DNA from 3 places in the Inediibacterium massiliense genome. Region 1 is predicted to be linked to each of the others. Evidence: riboswitches for the same ligand, from Rfam matches in the RefSeq annotation. Region 1 holds a riboswitch; each other region holds the start of a gene.
What was found. Region 1 has a riboswitch for FMN ahead of BN2409_RS06380 (ECF transporter S component). Riboswitches for the same ligand answer to the same signal wherever they lie in the genome.
Positions count from the first base shown of each region.

Region 2: it holds a riboswitch for FMN, as region 1 does, so the genes downstream of both, ribB (3,4-dihydroxy-2-butanone-4-phosphate synthase) here and BN2409_RS06380 (ECF transporter S component) in region 1, are expected to answer to the same signal.
Region 3: it holds a riboswitch for FMN, as region 1 does, so the genes downstream of both, ribD (bifunctional diaminohydroxyphosphoribosylaminopyrimidine deaminase/5-amino-6-(5-phosphoribosylamino)uracil reductase RibD) here and BN2409_RS06380 (ECF transporter S component) in region 1, are expected to answer to the same signal.

Region 1 covers NZ_LN876586.1:536,951-542,044, forward strand. The annotation lists gene BN2409_RS06370 (amidohydrolase) at 1-563, shown strand, start outside; gene BN2409_RS06375 (hypothetical protein) at 643-1,092, shown strand; FMN riboswitch at 1,170-1,287, shown strand; gene BN2409_RS06380 (ECF transporter S component) at 1,365-1,991, shown strand; gene tsaE (tRNA (adenosine(37)-N6)-threonylcarbamoyltransferase complex ATPase subunit type 1 TsaE) at 2,320-2,769, shown strand; gene tsaB (tRNA (adenosine(37)-N6)-threonylcarbamoyltransferase complex dimerization subunit type 1 TsaB) at 2,772-3,494, shown strand; gene rimI (ribosomal protein S18-alanine N-acetyltransferase) at 3,475-3,921, shown strand; gene BN2409_RS06400 (efflux RND transporter periplasmic adaptor subunit) at 4,297-5,094, shown strand, end outside.
Region 2 covers NZ_LN876587.1:1,410,856-1,415,949, reverse strand. The annotation lists gene BN2409_RS15455 (hypothetical protein) at 1-50, opposite strand, end outside; gene ribB (3,4-dihydroxy-2-butanone-4-phosphate synthase) at 355-993, opposite strand; FMN riboswitch at 1,136-1,249, opposite strand; gene BN2409_RS15445 (MBL fold metallo-hydrolase) at 1,369-2,175, opposite strand; gene BN2409_RS17745 (hypothetical protein) at 2,426-2,635, shown strand; gene BN2409_RS15440 (AAA family ATPase) at 2,673-3,176, shown strand; gene BN2409_RS15435 (alpha/beta-type small acid-soluble spore protein) at 3,226-3,411, opposite strand; gene BN2409_RS17395 (hypothetical protein) at 3,538-3,696, shown strand; gene BN2409_RS15430 (GNAT family N-acetyltransferase) at 3,865-4,329, opposite strand; gene BN2409_RS15425 (helix-turn-helix domain-containing protein) at 4,374-4,925, opposite strand.
Region 3 covers NZ_LN876583.1:157,186-162,279, forward strand. The annotation lists gene BN2409_RS01085 (dicarboxylate/amino acid:cation symporter) at 1-587, opposite strand, end outside; gene BN2409_RS01090 (L-threonine 3-dehydrogenase) at 945-1,901, opposite strand; gene BN2409_RS01095 (glycine C-acetyltransferase) at 1,915-3,105, opposite strand; FMN riboswitch at 3,452-3,569, shown strand; gene ribD (bifunctional diaminohydroxyphosphoribosylaminopyrimidine deaminase/5-amino-6-(5-phosphoribosylamino)uracil reductase RibD) at 3,858-4,958, shown strand; gene ribE (riboflavin synthase) at 4,960-5,094, shown strand, end outside.

The sequences.
Region 1 (5,094 bases):
AACCTTCTTATGATATGAAATTAGAAGCATTACTTCCTGTACTAAGAAGAGAGATTCCACTTAAAGCTCATGCTCATAGAGCAGATGATATATTTAGCGCTATAAGAATTAAAAAAGAATTTAATGTGAAAATGACTCTAGATCATTGTACAGAAGGACATTTAATTGTAGATGAATTAAAAGAAGAAGGCTTAGCTGCTATTGTAGGACCAAGCTTTGGAGAAAGACCTAAAGTAGAGCTTAAAAATACTACCTTTGAAACTCCAGGTATTTTAAACAATGCAGGAATGAAAGTAGCTATTATGACAGATCATCCTGTAATACCTGTTCAATATCTTCCTATGTGTGCAGCATTTGCAGTAAAAGCAGGAATGAAAGAAGAAGAAGCTCTAAAGGCGATTACTATTTATCCAGCAGAAATTTTAGGCATTGATAACCATGTAGGAAGCATCAAAGAAGGAAAAGATGCAGATATAGCCATATGGGATGGGCATCCTTTCGACTTGCAATCAAAGGTAAGCTGTACCATTATAGATGGAACAATTGTATATGAAGAAAAGTAAATCATATGGAGAATGATTTATGTGATTTTTATTTGTAGAATTTTATATAGATACAAGTAAATTTAAAGGGGAGCTTTAGATGAATAGTATGCCTATAAGTGTAATGATTTTTGGCGCATTTCCAGAAGCAATACTTATGTTATGGGCAGGGCTTTTATTGATGGGAGAGAGACCTAATATAAAAAAAGTTATAGGAGTGGCTATATTTCAGGGCATTACTTCTTACTTTATTAAACAATATGCAGATTTTGATATGTATACAATAATATGGATAAGTACTTTTATCTTATATACTCATTGGATTACGAGAGTAAAATGGAAGACTAGCTTTTTTGCTATATTAATTTCTAGTGCAATTGTTTGTCTATTGGAAGGATCTGTATTTATTTTTATGAATATTAATCCAATTTATTTGCATTTTGTAGCTTGGAAAAGCATTTTGTTATTGTTACCTCATGAAATGGTATTGATTTTTATTATTTATTTTGTACATAAAAAAAATGTTTCTTTAGTAAGTGAATGTAACTAGATCAATAACTTGATCTGATAAGTATTGAAAAAGAAAAACAATTCATGTATAATCAATATAGAATAAAATAAAATCATGTGAATCTTCAGGGCAGGGTGAAATTCCCGACCGGCGGTATAGTCCGCGAGTGGCGAAAGCTACTGAACTGGTGTAACTCCAGTACCGACAGTAAAGTCTGGATGGAAGAAGATGAATTTTTTATGTGTTCATGTTGCCTGAAGATCATTCTTCAGGCTTTTTTGTGCCTGAAAAGACTTAAGGAGGTTTTTAAAATGAATAGAACATCTACAGTACAAAAAGGTTTTTTTGGATTTAGAACGGTTACAACAGCTCATGGATTGGTAAAAATTTCAATATTATCTGTTTTGGCTTACTTAATTATGTTCATAGAAATGCCTATCTTATTTTTTCCAGGCTTTTTAAAAATGGATTTAAGTGATTTACCTGCTTTGATCGGAGGTCTAGCCCTTGGACCTGCTGCAGGAATTATGATAGAGCTTGTAAAAAATTTACTTCATTTTTTAACAAAAACTACTACAGGGGGAGTAGGAGAATTTGCAAATTTTTTAATAGGAATTTCTTTAATTATTCCTGCTAGTGCTATGTATAGAATGAAGAAAAAGAAGACAGGAGCTATTATTGGATTGATTATTGGAGCTATATGTATGGGGATTGTGGGAGGACTTGCCAACTATTTTATGCTGCTTCCTTTTTATGCAAAGGTTATGCCCCTAGAACAAATTATAGCCATTAGTGCTTCAGCAAATGGTGCAATCAAAGATATAAAAACATTAGTTTATTATGGAGTAATTCCATTTAATATCATCAAGGCAATTATTATATCTATTTTTACCATATCATTATATAAAAAGCTTTCTCCTATTTTAAAGGAAAGATAGGCTAAGAGAAAGTTTTCTCAATCTGTAGCTAAAGTCATAAAAAACGTCACTAAATTTTCAAACTTGGAAAATATAAAGAAACGATCGAAAATAGCATTACAAACTCGCTATGCTCAAACAATGTAATGCTAAGCATTTTCTCACTTATTCTATATTTTCACAAATTTTCAATAAATGTTCCTTATTTTTATGACTTTGCTAAAATATAGTTTGTCTTCAGTCTGGGGCAAGGGAAACCTTGCTCTTTGGTATTTTTTTTGAGAAAATATATAAAGATAGTAGTATTTAGGGTAAAATACACTTAAGTAGATAAGATAGAGGTGTAAAAATGAAAATAATAAGTAGTAGTGAACAAAAGACTTATGATTTAGGATATAAGTTAGGAAAGTTTTTACAAAAGGGAGATGTAGTATGTTTAACAGGTGATTTAGGGGCAGGAAAAACTACTTTATCCAAAGCAATTGCCAAGGGTTTAGAAGTAGAGGAATGTGTAACCAGTCCAACTTTTACTATTATTCATGAATACGAAGGAAGAGTTCCTTTGTATCATTTTGATGTATACAGAATTGGAGAAATAGATGAAATGGAAGATTTAGGGTATGAGGAATATTTTTATGGAGAGGGAGTTTGCTTGGTAGAGTGGGCTTCCCAAATAGAAGAGATTATTCCAAAAGAACATCTATGGATTCATATCAAAAAAATCGATGATCATACAAGAGAAATAGAAATAAAAGGAACAAGTCATCATTTTCATACCATACTAGAGGAGTTGAAATAATCATGAAAATTTTAAGTTTTGATACATCATCTATGGTAGCTACCATCGCTCTTATAGAAGATGAAAAATTAATAGGGGAATATATCATCAATCATAAAAGAACCCATTCTCAAAAGCTTATGCCTATGATTGATGAGCTTTTAAAAAGCTGTGAAGTAAAAATAGAAGAGATAGATAAAATTGCAGTGGCAAAAGGGCCAGGATCTTTTACAGGAATAAGAATAGGAATCGCTACGGCTAAAGGACTTGCTCATGCTCTTAATATTCCTGTTGTAGGTATTTCTACACTAGATGGACTTGCATTTAATCTATACAATAGCAATGGATTGATTTGCCCCATATTAGATGCAAGAAGAAGTCAAGTCTATACTGCTATTTATAAGTGGGATGGAGGAAGTTTACATAGAATAGAGGAGCCTATGGCTATCTCTATAGAAGAGTTAGCGGAAATTCTTTTAAAAAGACCAGAGCCTGTTATTTTTTTAGGAGATGGAGTGGGAAGTAATAAAGAATATCTTGTAGAGGTATTAAAAGAGAGAGCTATATTTGCTCCAAATAGTCATAATATAACAAAAGCATCTTCTATTGGACAGCTTGCTATGCAAAAAGAGGAAGATGAAAATTGTTATGAGCTGGTTCCTACTTACTTGAGGAAATCTGAAGCAGAAAGACAATATGAGGAGAAACAAAAAAGGTGTGAAGAGAATGGACAATGTAAGTGTTAGGTTTATGGAACAAAAAGATATAGAAGAAGTTTTTCAAGTAGAAAAAAAATGTTTTACCATTCCTTGGTCTAGACACTCTTTTTTACAAGAGATGAGAAATGAAATGGCTATCTATGTAGTCATAGAAGATCATGAAAAGGTAGTAGGATATGGTGGAATGTGGAAAATTGTAGATGAAGGACATATTACCAATATAGCTATACATCCTACCTATAGAAAGAAAGGGTATGGAGACAAAGTTGTAAAAGCATTGATTCAGATTGCAAAAGAACAAAAAATAAATAGTATGACATTGGAAGTGAGAGCATCTAATGAAGTTGCTAAATGTCTTTATGAAAAAAATGGTTTTTATTCATGTGGAGTAAGACCCAAATATTATGAAGATAATGGGGAAGATGCAGTGATTATGTGGGCAGAATTTCAATAAATTCTGCCCACATTTGAGAAAATCATAAAATTCCCAAGCTCATGGCGCCAACGAAATCTTTTCATTACATTCAAGATTTCCGTTGCTTAAAAAACGTCACTAATTGTTCTTTATTTTTATGATTTTGCTAAAATGTAGTTTGTATTCAGTCTAGAATGGACTCATAGTCCATTTTTTAGTTTTTATATCATAATTGGAATTTATAGGATTGACATCAAAAGTAGAAAGTGGTAATCTAATACTGTATGAATGTACTATGAAGCATATTACAAAAGGTACAAAAAATCATATAAAATATGGATTGTATTTTTGAAAAATTTGGTGTAATATAAGGAAAAATCTACATAATACATTGCATATGAAAGGGGTTTAAATATGAAAAAAAAGAAAAAAATAATTCTCATTACACTAGGAATACTAATTTTAATAGGAATTATAGGAACTACAATAGCAATGAAAAATAAAAAGCCTAGTGGGATGATGGTTCAAACTACTGCTGTACAAAAGGAAGATATAGAATCTCATATTCAAGCAACAGGAAAAATCTTTTCTATGGATAAAAGAGATATTGTCTCTGATGTGGAAGAAAAAATAGAAAAGATGTTTGTCAAAAAAGGAGATTATGTCAAAGAAGGACAAATTCTTATGAAATTAGAAGAAACAAATATAGAGTATAAAATTAAAGATGCAAAGTTAAAGCTTGCTATGGAGGAGGAAAACTTAAAGCAACTCAAAAAAGAAGGAAATACAGAGCTTGAAATTGATTTAGATAATGCAAAAATAAAATATGAAGATGCAAAAAAAACATATGAACGAAATAAAAATTTGTATGAAAGTAGTGTGATTAGTAAAGCAGATTTGGAAAAATCTCAAAAGGATATGGATGAATCTTATAATGAGTATCTTTTAGCAAAAGAAAAATTGAAAAATTCTAATCATGAAAATGAAATCATTACTCAAAAACAAAAAGTAGAGTTAGCAAAATTAGAAGTTGAGAAATTAGCAGAAGATTTAAAGAAACATACCATTAAAAGTCCTATTACAGGAACTATTGTAGATACCAATATTTCAGAAAGTGGAATCATAGAATCTCATGTAACTTTAATGTCTATTCAAGATGTGGATCATTTAGAGATTGTAGTAGATATGAATGAATATGATGCAAGTAAAATA
Region 2 (5,094 bases), on a different contig from region 1:
ACCAAAAGCATACTTAATAAAATCATTACTATTTTTTTTGTTTTTAACATATTATCACCTCCTTTTTTGTAAATGTTATTATAAGCTTTAATTTTTATTCAGTCAATTGATTTATTTCTAGTTTTATATTTTTTTGATATATAATGATTATGTTTTTAAATATAGTTTCTTAGGAGTTTTCTTATAATGAAAAGATAAAGCCACAAAAAAATCATAGATTTTAACCTATGATTTTTTATAATATATAGGAAATTATGGTCTATTCATAAATTTTATTTTCATAATTTCCGTAATGTATTAGGGCAAAGTCTACTTAATAAATCTTTTGAAGAAAGACTTTGTTCTTTTAGTTTTTTACATATTCTGTTTATATTCTACAATATCCTCAATAGAAACAACGGTCATATCATGTGCTTTAGCAAAGTGAACGATTTGTGGTAGGCGGGCCATAGTTCCATCAGGATTTGTAAGTTCGCATAAAATTCCTGCAGGTTTATATCCTGCTAAACGCATAAGATCAACAGTGCCTTCTGTATGACCACGTCTAGCTAAAACACCGCCTTTACGGGCACGAAGTGGGAAAACGTGACCAGGATGAGCCAAATTTTCAGGTTTGCAGTCATCTTTTACAGCAGTAAGAATGGTAGTCACTCGATCAGAAGCAGAAACCCCTGTAGTAACTCCATCCTTAGCTTCAATTGAGATGGTAAATGCAGTTTCGTATTTACATGTGTTATCAGGTACCATTTGAGGTAAATCTAATTTTTTAACTTTTTCTTCTGTGAGACAAAGACAAACAATACCACTACATTCCCTAATTAACATAGCCATTTGGGGTATGGTAATGGTCTCGGCAGGGAAAATAAGATCTCCTTCATTTTCACGATTTTCATCATCAACAAGAAGGATGCCCTTGCCATCTCTAAGATTATCCAATGCTTTTTCTATACGTGTTCTAGAATTTCCAAACTGAGCTAATAATGGTTCATTCATTTAAATTTCCTCCAAATTATAATAAATTTTACATAAAGTACCTTGGTTTTTCTAAAAATGTATGCATATAAAAAATCCCCTTAAGCAACCTTAAGGGGATCAAAAAGCATAATAAACATACATAATAAAATATGTATAATATATTCACCTTCTTTCATCCAGACTATACTGTCGGCTTCGGAATTTAACCGAATCTGCCTTACGGCTCGCGGGCTATACCGCCGATAGGGAATTTCACCCAACCCTGAAGGATACTTTATATAATTGTATTATTAATATAACATTTTTTAGATTCCTTTGTCAAACAAAAAATAAATTTATATCCAAATAAAGTATATATTTCCTAGAAAATCATATTCGATATAGAACATACTTTTACCAATTTATTTCTAAACCTACACCAACTTCTTTTACAGGCAAAGATTTATGTATCTCTGCTTTAACAGTAAATGAAGTACAATGGCAAGGGTATAATTCTTCTACATTATTTTGTTTTAGATAATGGATAGTTTCTTTAACTTGTTTGTTTATTTCAAATAAATGAAACCCTCCTATAATACCTAATACCCGATGATCTTTACATACTTTTTTGGCATATTCTATTATATTGCATATTCCACTGTGAGAACATCCTGTAACAATATAGATACCATTTTCACTTTTATATACAAGGGCTGTATCATCCATTACATAATCATCAACTAAAGTTTTGTCAACAATTTGCTTACCAATAGGTTTTCTATTTTCAAAGTCATTTATTTGAGGAATTTCTCCTAAAAATATGATGTGTTTGCTAATTTTTATAGGTTCTTTTGAAAGAATTAGATTACATTTTTTCTCTAGATCTTTCTGTAAAATAGGAGAACAAATTTTTAAGTTGTCTATTACTTTTTCCTTAAATGCATCTGGATGAGCAATAATAGAAATATTATTTTTAGGCTTGTGTTCAAAATAATATTTTAATCCTCTTGTATGATCATCGTGACCATGGGAAATAACAATAGTGCTTATACTTTCTAAATCTATACCTAATGCAGTAGAATTTTTTAGAAATAGATCAGAATAGCCTACATCTAATAGTAAGCGGATATCCTCATCTTCAATATAATACGAAACAGCAGGTTCTCCACAATAATATTGATCAATGTAGGTATTGTTGTCTACTAAAACTTTTAGCTTCACATTTTTACCTCCTTGGTTGAATTAGAATAAGAGTTATAATTTTTATTATGTATTTCAAAACAGGCTACTTAATAAATCTTCTAAAAGAAGACTTTTTTACATTATATAACATTTCCCACTTGAGAATCAAAAGCTATTTCTTGTGCATTAAGAATTTTTTAAAGGTGGATAGAATGTATGATTTGTACATAGAGTAAAGAAGGTATTATAATATAAGGAAGTGTATGATTATATTTTAGGGGGAGCTTTTATGGACTTTGGAAATATCAATCAGTATATTAGAAGTATAGAATTACAGAGAGACAAGATATCTAATTTTAATAAATATCCATTTTGTCTGCGCGCTATTTGTAATTTATCTACATTACAGTTTCATCCTAAAGTCACATTCATTGTAGGGGGAGAATGGAACTGGAAAATCAACGATCTTAGAAGCAATAGCGACAGCATATGGTTTTAACCCAGAGGGGGGGACAAAAAACTTTAATTTTTCATCAATGGATACACATTCAGAGCTACATAATTATATCAGATTGGTTAAAGGAGCTAGTAAACCTAAAGATGGATTTTTTCTTAGATCAGAAAGTTTTTACAATGTGGCTACCAATATTGATGAATTAGATAAAGGTGGAGGAGGACCAAGAATTATTGATTTTTATGGTGGACAGTCATTACATGAGCAATCTCATGGAGAATCATTTCTTTCTTTATTTATAAATAAATTTAGAGGAAGAGGGATATACATCTTAGATGAGCCAGAGGCTGCGTTATCACCTACAAGACAGATGACTATGATCTCAAGGATGCATCAATTAGTTGAGCAGGGAAGCCAATTTATTATAGCTACTCATTCACCTATTATTATGGCATACCCCAATGCTGTGATTTATGAGATAAAAAAAGGTTTTCAAATAGTTCAATATGAAGAGACTGAACATTATATAGTTATGAAAGATTTTTTAAATCATACTCAAAAAATGTTAGATATATTAATGGAATAGGTTACTTTATATATTGAAACAGGAGTCTTATAAAACTCCTGTTATAGCACTAATGTTTTTTATGATTGTTGATTAATTGTTTTTCTCCCATTTCTACTAATCTTCTTACGATATATCCAGTATGATTTGAAGCTAGTGATTTTGGATCATTTACACCAAATTCTTGAGCGGATTCTATTTTGAATTGTTCTAAAGCTTGACGAGCTTCAGGAACAACGAGTCTATTTTTAGACAATGTTTTTCACTCCTTTTGTAATTGTGTGTATTATATAGGATGTGTAAAAAGAAAATAAATATGTTAAGTATATTGGATATGTATATCATCATCACCTGTACGAAATACTAATAACGAGGTGATGAGATGAGTAAAAATGAAAAATCTTCAATGAAATGTCTAGAAGGTGAATATGGAGAGATTTATAATACAAAACGAAATAACACAAGGATAGATCATGATGATCTAGATGATATTGAAGATAAAATAATTATTATCAATCCAACAAACAAAGACAAAAAGTAGTTAAGGGAGCATAAGCTCTCTTTTTCCAATATGAATGTATTTGGTGAAATTATGGCTAAATATATCATTTATATTATGTATTTACTTATGAATATTTTTAGATAAGCAAGAAAACATTGTTGGGTTCAATTTAAAAACTTGTATAAACTATAATTATAGAAATTATATTTATAATGTATATCGCATAGTTTGTATTACATTTTTAAATTTATGTTTTTCATATAATTTGATAGCACTAACATTTTTTGTTAAAACATTCAACTCTATATAATCTAAATTTCGACTTTGCGCCCATGTTTTTACTTCGTTTATTAAAGATGAGCCAATCCCTTTATTACGATGAGTACTTGCTATAATGATATCCATTAAATAGGCATAATGATGGTTGACAAAGCAATTAAAAGGTGGCGTTTCTAGTTCTTGAATAAGAGCAAAGCCTACAAGGGTTTCATGGTGATCGACTGCTATTAAAATATCTGAGTTTGGACTCATAATAATATTTTGTACAAATAGTTTGTTTTGGTGCGCACTTTGAAAGAATGTAGGTTGTAAAATTGCCATATCTGAAAATAACTCTTGATATAACATACAAATATCGTCTATATTATTTTGTGTAGCAATCTTAATTTTCATTTTTTAGCCCTCCTTTTTTTATAAAATGTAAATCATTTTTATGATTAGACAGGATAAAAATTTATGATTGTAGCTTTTAAAGTTCCCTTTCCACTATTTACATATGTATGGGGGTTAGATGCTAGAAAACTTATTGAATCATTAGGTTGTAGTTTATAAGTTTGATTATTTACTTTTAACGTTAATTCACCTTCTAATAATATAATATATTCTTCTGATTTTTTAGAATGACCTACAGATTTGTAGGAGTAGTTTTCATCCAATTCGATTTGAAAAAGTTCAAAATTGCGATAGGGTGTATTCGTATAATAACAATATACTCGATAATGATCTTCTTCAGCCATTTGAGCTTTAATATGGTCTTTTTGTATAATGTAAGTATTATGTTCCTTTTGTTCAAGTAATGAAGTATAAGGAACTTTCAATCCGTTTGCTATTTTCCATAAAGTGTTTATCGTTGGATTTGTTTCACCTTTTTCAATTTGAGATAGCATAACTTTACTGACATTAGATAATTCAGCAAGTTGACCTAAACTTAAATTTCGTTTGGTACGAAGTGTTTTGAGGTTTTCTGCAATAATAGAGTTTATATTCATTAGGGTATAACCTCCTATAATTATATTGACAATTATAATTAACAAAAGTAAAATATAATTAACGTAAAATATATTTTACTTTTGTTAATTATTATATCTTAACGATTTCAATCATACAAGAATAATGAAAAGTATTTATGAAACCATAGTAAGATAAATTAGAGAAGTA
Region 3 (5,094 bases), on a different contig from region 1:
ATAGAAGCTACTTCTCCTGCATAAGTCATATTGGCAAATATTCCTAAAATGTGTACTGGTAATAGCGGAATGATAATGTTCGATATTAATTTTTCAACGATTGCTTGAAATTCATGCATGAACTTCTTCATTGTGTCCCCTTCAATTACAGCCATCCCTAATCCTATTGTAAAAGCAAGTAAAAGTGCTGTCATAACCCCCATAATAGGTGGCATATCTACTTTAAAAAATGGTGCTAATAAAGCTTCCTCTGGATTTTTTGCATCTACTGCTAAAGCACTTAAATGCAATACTTTAGGTAATACAGTAGAACTTGTAAAATAAGCTAGTGAACCAGAAATGATCGTAGATAAATATGCAATCAATGCCGTTACTCCTAAAAGCTTTCCTGCTCCTTTTCCTAAATCTCCTATACCAGGAGCAACAAAACCTAAAATAATAAGTGGAATAGCAAATCCTAAGAAGTTACCAAAAATATTGTTGAAAGTAACAAATATTTTGATGAACCATTCTGGTGCTGCATTTCCTAATAAAATACCTAGAATAATAGCAATAATCAATTTTGGAAGTAATCCTAATTTTTTCATAACCAAACTCCTTTCCCTTATTTTTTATTTTTTAATCAGTTTATAGTTTTTCTCTCCTTTCCCCCTTTTTTGTTTTTAGAATATTTAAAATTTTCTTATCTTTTTAGATAAGTTTTCATTATGCCCATTCTATCATAAAAACAATTGTATGCCAATACCGTACACATTATATATTTTTATAAATTTTTATGAAATTCTTAAAGGCTTCAGATCTTTATGTACGATAAAAAAGTCTTTCTTTGGGGAATAAATAAAACAAAGTCATAAAAATGAATAACACACACTCTTAAAATTGTGAACATTTTTATGACTTTATTATCTTATGCATTTAATTTTTTTATCCTATTGTATAAATATTTATTTCCCAATACCCTTTTCTTTTAATTTTACAAGCATATCTTTAGTCATTTTTTCTAGATCATATTCCGCCTTAAATCCCCATTCTTCTTTTGCTGATGTACAATCTAAAGAATTTGGCCAACTATCTGCAATTCCTTGTCTAACAGGATCTACATCATAATTTATTTCAAAGGATGGAATATGTTTTTTGATTTCTGCTGCAATTTCTTCAGGTTCAAAGCTCATAGCTGTTACGTTAAAAGCATTTCTATGCTTTAATTTAGATGGATCTGCCTCCATTAAATTAATAATTGCACCTAACGCATCTGGCATATACATCATATCCATATAAGTTCCTTTTCCAATATATGAAGTATATTTTTGATTTTTCAATGCTTCATAATAAATATCTACTGCATAATCAGTAGTTCCTCCTCCTGGAGGTGCTACATATGAAATAAGTCCTGGAAATCTGACTCCCCTAGTATCTACTCCAAATTTATAATAATAATAGTCACAAAGAAGTTCTCCAGATACTTTATTGACTCCATACATAGTTGTAGGCCTTTGAATCGTATCTTGCGGAGTATGATCTTTAGGTGTAGAAGGCCCAAATGATCCTATTGAACTTGGTGTGAAAAATTGACATCCACATTCTCTCGCTACTTCTAATGCATTTACTAAGCCTCCCATATTTAAATTCCATGCAAATAATGGTTTTGCTTCTGCTGTAGCCGAAAGTAGAGCTGCTAAATGTACAATGGTATCAGAGTTATATTTTTTTACTAATTTATTCATATTCTCTCCATCCATTGCATCTAATATTTCAAAGGGACCTGCCTCTACAACTGGATGATCTGTAGGTTTTCTGATATCTGTAGCTACTACATTGTCATTTCCGTATATTTCTCTCATTTTAGTAACTAACTCCGTACCGATTTGCCCTAATGCTCCTGTGACAAATATTTTTTTCATCACCTATTCCTCCTTATAAAATTCCCATTTCTTTTCCTACTTTTTCATATATACTTAAAGCTTTGTCTAGCATTTCTTTAGTATGAGCTGCTGTAGGCATATTTCTCACCCTACCTGTTCCTCTTGGAACCGTTGGAAATACAATTGATTTTGCATAAACTCCCTCTTCATTAAGTCTTTTGCTAAACAATTGAGTTTTATTTTCATCTCCAATGATACAAGGTGTAATAGGAGTCTCACTTTTTCCTATATCAAATCCAATATTTTTTAATCCTTTCTTTAAATAATTTCCATTTTCCCAAAGCTTATCATGAAGCTCTGTACTCTCTGTAAGAATAGCTATAGCTTCTATACAAGCTGCTGCTGCTCCTGGTGTAAGAGAAGTAGAAAATAAAAATGGTCTAGAACGAACCTTCAACCAATCAATTAAATCCTTACTTCCTGCTACATATCCTCCTACTACCCCAATGGCTTTAGACAATGTCCCTATTTGAAAATCTATTTTGTCTGAAAGTCCAAAATGTTTTACTGTACCTGCACCTTTTCCCAGTACTCCCGATCCATGAGCATCATCTACATATGTAATCAAATCAAATTCTTGTGCAATTTCTACAATTTCAGGAAGCTTTGCAATATCGCCATCCATTGAAAATACACCATCTGTAATAACCATAATTTTATTATATTTTCCTGACTCTTTTACCTCTTTTGCAACTCTTCTTAAATCATCCATATCAGAGTGATTATAACGAATAATTTCTGCTTTTGATAATCTACAGCCGTCGATAATAGATGCATGATTGAGTTCATCTGATAAAATAGCATCATTTTTATCCATTACTGCTCCTATGGCACCCATATTGCAGTTAAACCCTGATTGAAAAACAATAGCTCCTTCTGTATGTTTAAACTTAGCCAGTTTTTCTTCTAATTGGATATGTATATCTAATGTTCCATTAATAGTACGAACAGCTCCTGCTCCTACCCCATATTTTTTAGTAGCTTCGATGCAGGCATTTACTAACCTTTCATTTGTAGCAAGTCCTAAATAGTTATTAGAAGATAAATTAATAAGTTCTCTTCCTTTTATTTTTATAATAGGTCCATTTGCTCCTTCTAATGGATCAATTGTATTGTAAAGCCCTCTTTTTTTCAAATCTTCCAAATTTTCTTTCAAGAATTTATTTAATATTTTACTAGACATTGTATATCCTCCTTATATAAAATATTTGTTTTCACATTGCATACATTTGTATTTTATCTACGCTTATATATATCCATACGCTCCATTATTTCAATTTATTTTTCATCTATCGTGATCGTATTCTACGGACAGTATATCATTTTCAATATGTTTTTTCAATATTTTCCATAAAATATATCATAAAATTTAAAATACATATTTTTCAATAAATTTTCTATCAATTGACGCATATTTTAAAATTATTTCCTTTCTAACTATTTTTATGCATACAAAATCTTTTTATTCTACATAAAATACCTCTTGACACCTAAAAAAGGAAATGCTACGATATTTTCATACAAATGAATACAATCTTCAGGGCAGGGTGCAATTCCCGACCGGCGGTATAGCCCGCGAGCCACTTTTGTGGTTGACTTGGTTTGATTCCAAGGCCGACAGTATAGTCTGGATGGAAGAAGAGGAATATGTATATCTATATTTTTATAGATGTGCTTTTTATGATGAGATAGTCCTGAAAATAATATTTTCAGGGCTTTTCTTATTCATTAGGGAACTATATAAATGAATAAATTGTGTATAACTTTAGAAAGTTAGATTTTCATCAAATTTTAAGCAACGGAAATTCTGAATGAAATGAAAGAATTTCGTTGGCGCCATGAGCAATTCCGATAGGAATATGCGAATTTTTAATTATGAAAGTTTTTTATAAAATTTGGAATAATATAATCATCTATTCCATAGAGGTGAAAAAAATGGACACTTTTTATATGAAAAAAGCTTTACATTTAGCTCAAAAAGGCATTGGCCATACAAGCCCAAATCCTTTAGTAGGAGCAGTCATTGTAAAAAATGGGCAAATTATAGGAGAAGGATATCACGAAAAGTTCGGAGGTCCTCACGCAGAAATCAATGCATTTTTAAATTCGACAGAAGATGTAAGTGAATCTACTATGTACGTAACCTTAGAACCCTGCTCTCATTATGGTAAAACTCCTCCTTGTGCACAAGCTATTGTAAATAAAAAAATCAAAAAAGTAGTCATTGCTATGAAAGATCCAAATCCTTTGGTTTCAGGACAGGGAATAGAAATATTAAAAAAGCACAACATAGAAGTAGTTACAGGAGTCTTAGAAGAAGAAGCAAAGAAATTAAATGAAATATTTGTTAAATATATCAGTACAAAATTACCATTTTGCATATTAAAAACTGCCATGACTCTAGATGGAAAAATAGCTACATCTACTAAAGACTCCAAATGGATTACCAATTCTTCCTCTAGAGAATACGTCCATTTACTTAGACACAAAGTAACAGGAATCATGGTAGGAATTGGAACTGTTTTAGCAGATGATCCTCTATTAACTACACGTATTGTAAATTACAAAGGAAAAAATCCAATTCGGATTATTGTAGATTCTAAAGGTCAAATTCCTCTAAATAGCAATATATTAAAAACAAGTAAAGACATAAAGACTATTATTGTCACAACAAAGATGATTTCAACAGAAAAAATAAAATCAATAGAAAATACAAAAGCAGAAGTTTTGATTACTCCTTCTAAAGATGGAAAAATAGATCTTTCTTACTTGATGAAAACTTTAGGAGAAAAAGGAATAGACAGTATTTTGCTTGAAGGAGGAGGAACACTAAATTTTTCTGCTCTTAAGGAAGGAATCATAGACCAAGTGATCTCTTTTATTGCTCCTAAAATCATAGGAGGAAAAGATGCCTTAACACCTATAGAGGGAGAAGGATTTTCTTTTATGAAAGATGCTATATGCCTAAATCATATAGAAGTCGATCATTTCAAAGAAGATATCATGATCAAAGGCTATATTGCAAAGGAGAGATAAAATGTTTACTGGACTTGTAGAAGAAATTGGAACTATTTTATCTATTACAAAAGGAGAAAAATCAGCAAAAATTACAATTCAAGCAAAAAAAATATTAGAAAATATTTGTTTAGGTGATAGTATTGCTACAAATGGA